One region of the Stenotrophomonas sp. YJH_SMC_58 genome, then DNA from elsewhere that is predicted to be linked to it. Evidence: predicted binding sites of a transcription regulator. Region 1 holds the regulator's gene; the other holds the start of a gene.
What was found. The regulator FliA, encoded in region 1, starts transcription of late flagellar genes. The targets are predictions, from matches to a motif close to TAAAGTTTNNCNNNCNNNGGCCGATAA.
Positions count from the first base shown of each region.

Region 2: a site for FliA is predicted at 1,933-1,959, ahead of AC5P68_RS00400 (methyl-accepting chemotaxis protein). Genes of this name have one in related genera too.

Region 1 covers NZ_JCAFSW010000017.1:9,846-14,054, forward strand. Annotated here, with positions in the region: gene AC5P68_RS17300 (chemotaxis protein CheA) at 1-613, opposite strand, end outside; gene AC5P68_RS17305 (protein phosphatase CheZ) at 616-1,221, opposite strand; gene cheY (chemotaxis response regulator CheY) at 1,221-1,613, opposite strand; gene AC5P68_RS17315 (RNA polymerase sigma factor FliA) at 1,671-2,414, opposite strand; gene AC5P68_RS17320 (MinD/ParA family ATP-binding protein) at 2,411-3,298, opposite strand; gene flhF (flagellar biosynthesis GTPase FlhF) at 3,285-4,209, opposite strand, start outside.
Region 2 covers NZ_JCAFSW010000001.1:84,096-88,304, forward strand. Annotated here, with positions in the region: gene AC5P68_RS00400 (methyl-accepting chemotaxis protein) at 1-1,902, opposite strand, end outside; gene AC5P68_RS00405 (L,D-transpeptidase family protein) at 2,136-3,098, shown strand; gene AC5P68_RS00410 (M23 family metallopeptidase) at 3,103-3,780, shown strand; gene AC5P68_RS00415 (hypothetical protein) at 3,716-4,209, opposite strand, start outside.

The sequences.
Region 1 (4,209 bases):
CCGCGACGGCGGCAGCAGGCTTGGCGCCTGGCGCAGCGCCACCGTGCAGCTGGTCCAGCAGGGCTTCGAACTCGTCTTCGCTGATCAGGCCATCGTCGGCTTTCTTCGCCGGCGCGACCGCGGTCGGCGCGTTGCCGCCATGCAGCTGGTCGAGCAGGGCCTCGAATTCGTCGTCGGTGATCAGGTCGCTGCCGGCTGCCGCAGGCGCGGCCGCAGCGACCGGCGCGGCAGTGCCACCGTTCATGTCGAACTGCGCGATCAGGTCCGGCGGCGCATAACCCGGCTCGGTGCCGGAGGACACGGCGTCCAGCATCGACTGCAGGTAGTCCAGCGATTGCTGGGCGGCGTCGAAGTGGTGGGCCTGCAGCACCGCCTGCCCGGCACGCGCGATGCCCAGGGCCTCTTCAGCGGCGTGGCACAGCTCGACCATCGCGGTGACGCCAAGGAAGCCGGCACCGCCCTTGAGCGTGTGGTATCCACGGAACACCGCGTTGAGCTGCTCGGTGTCCTGCGGTGCCTGCTCCAGCGACACCAGCTGTTCGCCCAGGCGATCCAGGATTTCCTGTGCCTCGATGATGAAATCGGCAGTGATGTCGTCGGATACCGCGCTCATGCTTACAGCCCCAGATCCGACAACAGGTCGTCGGCGTCGTTCTGCGAGACCGCGTGGCGGTCCAGTCCCTTCAGTGCCGGCCCGGCCAGTTCCGGGTCGGTGCGATGCTGTTCCGGCGGCAGGCCGAGTGCGCCGAAGCCCTCGTGCACGCGGCGGACGATGCCGACCACGCGACGGATGATCTGCCCGGTCAGGTCCTGGTAGCTCTGGGTCAGGGCGATCTCGGTCAGGTTGTGGCGGATGCGCTCGAGCTGCGCGTCCTGGCCCGGCTGCAGGCCTTCAGCACGCAGCTGTTCGGTCAGGCTGCGGCATTCCTCGGCCAGGTCCAGGGTGCGGTGCGTGGCCTGTTCGGTCATGGCCACCACGTGGTCCAGGCGTGCGCAGGCGTCGTCCAGCTCACCGGCCTCGCTGGGCACGGTCGGCAGCTCACCCAGTGCCTGCCCCAGCTCGCGGGCCAGCCGCGAGAGGCCGCTCATCATCGGCTGCGTACGTAGCGCGACCAGTCCGTCGATGCGCTGCCGCCAGGCGGCCTCGTCACCGGACTCGAGTGCGTCCAGGGCTTCCTGCAGGCGCAGGGCGAGGGCGCTCTTGTCGACCGTGGTATCCATCAGGCGCTGGCCGCCAGGCGTTCGAAGATCTTGCCGAGCTTCTCTTCCAGCGTCTGCGCAGTGAATGGCTTGATGATGTAGCCGTTCACGCCGTTCTGGGCGGCTTCGATGATCTGTTCGCGCTTGGCTTCGGCGGTGACCATCAGCACTGGCAGGGTCTTCAGCTTGGCATCGGCACGGATCGCCTTCAGCAGCTCGATGCCGGTCATCACCGGCATGTTCCAGTCGGTGACCACGAAATCGAACGGCTGGCTCTGCAGCAGCGACAGCGCGGCATGCCCGTCCTCGGCTTCGGCGGTATTGGTGAAGCCCAGATCGCCCAGCAGGTTCTTGACGATCCGACGCATGGTCGAGAAGTCATCGACGATCAGGATGCGCATGTTCTTGTTCAAAGCAGAGTTCCTTTGTTGTTCATTCCGGGCGGCCGGGGGCAGCCGCCTCGGGCATGTTCATTCTTCCAGGCCGGCGTCCGCCGCCTCGAAAATCTTGAGCCGGCCACGCAGGCGCAGCACCGCCTGGCCGTGGATCTGGCAGACCCGCGACTCGCTCACGCCGAGCACCGCGCCGATCTCCTTCAGGTTCAGTTCCTGCTCGTAGTAGAGCGAGAGCACCAGCTGTTCGCGCTCGGGCAGGTGGCCGATGGCCTTGCCCAGCTCGCGGCCGAACTCACCACGCTCCAGTACCTGCTGCGGGGTCGGGCCGCCCTGGGCGACGGTGTCCAGCTCGCCCTGGTCCTCGATGCGCGACTCCAGGCTCAGCACCTGGCCACGTGCGGCGTCCTCCATCAACCGCAGGTATTCGGGCAGCGGCATCTCCATCGCGGCGGCCACCTCGGTGGCGCTGGCGGCGCGGCCGCTGCTCTGTTCCAGGCGGCGGATGGTGGCGGCGGCATCGCGGGCACGGCGGTGCACCGAGCGCGGCACCCAGTCGCCACGGCGGATCTCGTCGATCATCGAACCGCGGATGCGGATCGAGGCATAGGTCTCGAACGAGGCGCCCTGGTCGGCGTCGTAGCTGCGCGACGCTTCGATCAGGCCCATCATGCCGGCCTGGATCAGGTCGTCCACTTCAACGCTGGCCGGCAACCGCGCGGCCAGGTGGTGGGCGATGCGCCGCACCAGGTCCGAATGCTGGGCGATGACCTCGTTGGCCGCCGAGCGCTGGACTTCCCTGTACTGGGCTGCGCCTTTCATGCGGCCACCCCGCGCTGCTTGAGGATGCGCTCGAGGAAGAACTCGACGCCGCCACGCGGTTCGGTCGGCGCCTGCCAGCGTGCGGTGCGACGCGCGATCTCGGTGATCGCCAGCGCGGCCGGGCTGGACGGGTAGGCCTTCACCACCGGCTGCTGGCGCTGCACCGACAGGCGCAGCCAGTCGTCCTGCGGCACGCAGCCCAGGTAGTTCAGCGAGACATCGGCGAGGAACTTCTCGCAGACGCGGGTCAGCTTTTCGTACAGCACGCGGCCCTCGTTGGGGTCGCGCACCATGTTGGCCACTACCTGGATGCGGTCCACGCCGCGTTCGCGCGACAGCACCTTGATCAGCGCGTAGGCGTCGGTGATCGAGGCCGGCTCGTCACAGACCACCACCACGGTGTCCTGCGCGGCCTGGCAGAAGGTCAGCACGCCGTCGGTGATGCCGGCGGCGGTGTCCACCACCATGATGTCCAGTTCGCGTTCCAGCTCGGAGAACACGTTGACCAGGCCGACGTGCTCGGCCGGGGCCAGCTCGGCCATGTGCCGGCGGCCGGACGCGGCCGGCACCACCAGCACGCCGTTCGGGCCTTCGACGATGACGTCGTCCAGCGAGCAGCGGCCGGCGACCAGGTCGGCCAGCGTGAAGGTCGGGTTCAGCCCCAGGATCACGTCGATGTTGGCCAGGCCCAGGTCGGCGTCCAGCAGCAGCGTGCGCTTGCCCATGCCGGCCAGTGCCACCGCCAGGTTGGCGGACACATTCGTCTTGCCCACGCCGCCCTTGCCGCCAGTGACGGCAATGGTGCGCACAGGGCCGAGCGGCTCGCTGCGGGTGGCCGACAGCGGGAAGGTCTTGGTCAGCTTGGCGTACTCACGCGACGGCATGGTTCAACTCCGGGTTGCAGGGCATATCGGCCGCGCGGCGCAAATCTTCAAGGCGAAGTACGAGATTGGCCGCACTGGCCCGGTGCAGGTCCTCCGGAACGTCCTGGCCATCGGTCACCCAGGTGATCGGCAGGGCGTGGTCCACGGCCACTGACAGGGCGTTGCCGAAGCGGCCGGTCTCGTCCAGCTTGCTCAGCACCAGGCCCTGCAGGTTGGCGGCGCCGAAGCGGCGGACCACCTCGTCCATGTCGCCGAAGCTGGTGTTGGCCGGCAGCACCAGCAGGGTGCGTACCTGGCGGGCGGCGCGCAGCCACTGCAGCTGCGCGGCCAGCGCGCGGTCGCGCGGGCCCAGGCCGGCGGTGTCGATCAGCACCAGCTTGTAGTCCTTCAGGCGTTCCAGCAGCTGGTCCAGGTCGGTGCCGCTGTTGGCCTCGTGCACCGCGATGCCGAGCTGGCGGCCGTAGCCGTACAGCTGCTCGCGGGCGCCGATGCGGGTGGTGTCGGTGGTCACCAGGGCCACATCGCGCGGCGCATGCTTCTCGGCGAAGCGCGAGGCCAGCTTGGCGATGGTGGTGGTCTTGCCGGCGCCGGTCGGGCCGACCAGGGCGATCACGCCGCCTTCTTCCAGCGGGTCGACCGGGGCGATCGGCAGCTTGCGCGAGATCAGCCCCAGCATCAGGCCGCGGCCACGATGGGCTTCGGTCTCCAGCGGGATCTGCATGGCCACGTCGCGGGCCAGCCCGGCGTCGAAACCGTACTCGTCCATCAGGTCCAGCGCGGTGGCGCGCACCGGGCTACCACGCAGGCGCTCGTCGGTGAAGCGGTTCATCTCGCGCTCGATCACCTGGCGCATGCCGGCCACTTCCTGGCGCAGCTGGCGGATCTCGGCGTCGTCCTGGGCAACCACGGTC
Region 2 (4,209 bases), on a different contig from region 1:
GCTCATCAGCTGCGTGGTGCGCGAGCTGGCCTGGGCCACGCGGGCGATCGCGGCTTCCGATTCAACGGTCACCGCCAGGCCGCTCTTCACCTTGGCAGCGGCGTCTTCGATCAGCTCCTTGATCTCCTTGGCGGCGACACCGGCACGCTGTGCGAGCGTGCGTACCTCGCTGGCGACCACGGCAAAACCACGGCCCTGCTCACCTGCACGCGCGGCTTCAACCGCAGCATTCAGCGCCAGGATGTTGGTCTGGAACGCGATGCCGTCGATCACGGTGGAGATTTCCGAGATGCGTGCCGAGGACTGATCGATCTCACCCATCACCGACGCCATCTGCGCCATCGCCTGCTCGGTTTCGCGTACGGCGGCACCGGCGGCGTGCGCTTCACTGTCGGCCTGACGAGCGAGCTCGGCATTCTGGCGCACAGTCGAAGTCAGTTCCTCCATCGATGCGGCGGCTTCTTCCAGGTTGGCGGCCTGCTGCTCGGTGCGGCGCGACAGGTCGTTGTTGCCGGCGGCCAGTTCCTGCGCCGCGTTGTTGATGCTGTCGGCGGCCACCTGGATGCCACGCACGATGCCGGTCAGCTGCGCGGTGGTGGTGTTGGCGTCGTCACGCATGCGGGCGAATACACCGTCGTACTCGCCGTCCATGCGTGCAGTCAGGTCGCCGTGCGAGATCGCGCGTAGCACGTCGGAAACGTCGGCGATGCTGGCCTGCGAACTGGCCATCATGCCGTTGAGGTGCTCGACCATCGCCTTGAACTGGAACTGGAACGCAGCGGCATCGCCACGCATGCTGAAATCACCGGCGCGCGCGGCCCGGGCCAGTTCATCGATCTGCGCGTTGATCGCCATCAGGCTCTGCTTCACTGCGGCCAGGGTGCGGGTCAGCGTGCCCTTCTCGCCCGGGTAGTCCGGCAGGTCGCGGCTGAGGTCACCGATGGCGTAACGCTGCATCACTTCGGCCATCAGCAGTTCCACCTGCACGTGCGATTCGACCAGGCTGTTGGTGGCCTGCACCATGCGGCCGAAATCGCCGGGGAAGGCGCTGGCGTCCATGCGGTAGCGGATCGCACCCGCCTCGTGCTGTTCGGCCATCTGCAGCTGTGCGCCGATCGCCGCCTGCACGCTCTGCCGCACGCTGGCCATGGCTTCACCCAGCTGGGTCAGTTCATCGCGGCCGCCAAGGCGGAACTCCTGGTCCAGCTGGCCCTTGGACAGGCGCTCGGCCAGGTTCACCGCGCGGGCCAACGGGCCGGTCAGGCTGCGGCCGATCATCACCGAGGCACCGATGCCCACCAGCAGTGCAACGCCGCCCAGCACCAGCAACTGCAGCAGGCTGCGCTCGCCCAAGCGGATCGCCTCGGCGGCCGCCTCACGGCTTTCCTTCTCTTCGAAGTCCACGCCATCGGACAGCGCCTTGTTCCAGCCGTTGGCGGCTTCCTGCACCGGGCCCAGGGTCAGCGCCACGGCGCCCGGGTAGTCGCCCTGCTCCATCAGTTCGCTGGTCTGCTTGTTGAGCGGACGCGCGATGGCACGCTTGGCGGCGATGGTCTCGGCAATGGCCTTGCCCTCGGCGTCGCTGGGCAGCGCCTGGTAGGCCGTCCAACTGGCCTCATAGCGCTTGACCAGATCGGCGATGCGCTGCTCATCATGGCCACGGTCATCGCCCTGGCGGATCAGCATCTCGCGGCGAACGACCATCATCTGGTTGTTGGCATCGAGCATCTGCGAGAGCAGGCGCACCTTGGCCACGCTGACATCGACCACCTGCTGCATCGCGCGCTTCTGCACGACACTGGCGGTGGCGCCGGTGGCCACCACGGCCGCAACCAACAGCAGCAACAGGCCAAAGCCCAGCCCAAGACGCCAGGCAACCCTGACATTCCTCAAGTAGTTCATCGGTACATCCAAAACGGGGGGGATGTGGCGTTATCGGCGGCCCGCCAGGCAATCTTGATCGCCGACCGCCAATGGCGTGGGGCACCATTCACCTTGGTGAGCCCTTGGCCGGCGGCACCCGCGCGGGGACGGTCGCGCAACGACCCGACTGCTCATGCAGACGTCAGATCTCTTTCACGGTGGCTCGGCGCGGCCTGCAGGCAAGGTGGTGGCGTCATCTGCTGGAGTTCCCAATGCCATTACCCGTGTACCGATCCACCCTGCTCGCTCTCTCGCTACTGGCATCGCCGGCGTTCGCGCAGGCACCGCCCCCTGGACTGCCCGCCCCCATCGCCGAGAAGGCCGGACCGGACACCGCAGCACGTTCCGCCCTGCATGCCCAGGTGCTGCTGGACCGTGCGAATTTCTCGCCCGGCCAGATCGACGGTGAAGTGGGCAGCAACCAGCGGCGCGCGGTGTCGGGTTTCCAGGCGGCGCACGGCCTGACCGTCACCGGTGAACTGGACGACGCGACCTGGCAGGCCCTGCAGGCTGATACGGTCACCCCCTTGGCCAGCTACACGCTGACCAGCGAGGATGTCGCCGGGCCGTTCCAGGCGGTGCCGAAGGGCCCCGCCGCACAGGCCAAACTGAAATCGCTGGGCTTCAACAACGTCGAAGAGTCGCTGGGCGAACGCTTCCACGCATCCCCTGAGCTGTTGAAGCTGCTCAATCCGGGCGTGGATCTGAGCAAGGCGGGCAACCGCATCCAGGTGCCCAATATCGCACCATCGCCGCTACCGAAGGCGGCCAAGGTGGTCGTCGACAAGTCCGATTCCAGCCTGCAGTTGCTGGATGCGCAGGGCAAGGTGATCGCTCAGGTGCCGGTTTCCTCCGGCAGCCAGCACGATCCGCTGCCGATCGGCGAATGGAAGATCCTGGGCGTGTATCGCGACCCGCCGTTTCACTACAACCCCAAGCTGTTCTGGGATGCGCGCAAGGGCGAAAAGAAGGCGACACTGCCGCCGGGCCCGAACAATCCAGTCGGCCGGGTCTGGATCGATCTGTCGAAGCCACACTACGGCCTGCATGGCACGCCCGAGCCCGGCCATGTCGGCAAGACCGAGTCACATGGCTGCGTGCGCATGACCAACTGGGATGCGCTGCGCGTGGCCGATGCGGTGGATACCTCCGTCCCCGTGGTGATGCAGGAGTGAGCCGATGCGTCTTTCGCAGCTGATCGTAGTGGGCGTTCTGCTGGGACTGGGGGCCGGCTGGTGGCTGCGCCGCGATGCAGGCGAGCCGGTAGCCGCCTCGCTGCCGGAAGCACAACCGGCAGCAGCTGTGGCGCCGGCCAAGGGATCCCTAGCGCCGCTCGACACGGCCCCTGCCCCCGCCGCCACCGCACCGTCAGCCGCGCGGGCTGCGGATGCGCCGTCCGGTCTGCTGCTGCCGGTACAGGGCGTCCTGGCCTCCCAGCTGCGCGACACGTTCACCGATGCGCGCAGCGAAGGCCGCGTGCACGATGCCATCGACATCATGGCCGATGCCGGTACGCCGGTGCTGGCAGTGGCCGATGGCACGGTGGAAAAACTGTTCGACAGCGAGCGCGGTGGCCTGACGATCTACCAGTTCGAGCCCAGCGGACGCTGGTGCTACTACTACGCGCACCTGCAGCGCTATGCCGATGGCCTGACCGAAAAGCAGGTGATCAGACGCGGGGAGGTGATCGGTTACGTGGGCAGTACCGGCAACGCCAGCCCTGAGGCCCCGCACCTGCATTTCGAGGTGCACGTGCTGGGACCGGAGAAGCAGTGGTGGAAGGGAGAATCGATCAATCCGTACCCACTGCTGAATCCGCCTGCTTCGAAGCCCGGTGCTGCCAGCGCCGCAAGGTGAACGTGAACACCGCCAAGGCAGCCCCTGGAATCAACAGGAGCAGTGCCGCCACTTTCCAGAAGAAGAACGGCCACAACCAGACATAATCCAGGTCAGTCAGCTTCAACAGATCCAGTGGCGGCTGCAGCTCGACGGTGGCCGCGCGATCGGCCAGCGCCGGGTCCACCTCCAGCACGGTTACCCGCACCCATGAGCGGCCGCGTGGCAATGCGTCGCCACGGCCATAGCCGAAGTAGGACGCCATGAGGCCGCTGGACTCAACCGAAGCCAGCGCACGATTGATGCCCTGCCCGGCCACTCCCGAACGCTCCCCTGCGCGGAAGTCTCCATGATCGGTCGGAGTTTCGATGCGCAGCAGCACCTCGGGGTCAGCCTCCGTACCGTCCGCGGCATAGCGCAGGCGCAGCCGCAGTTGATCATCGATGAGGC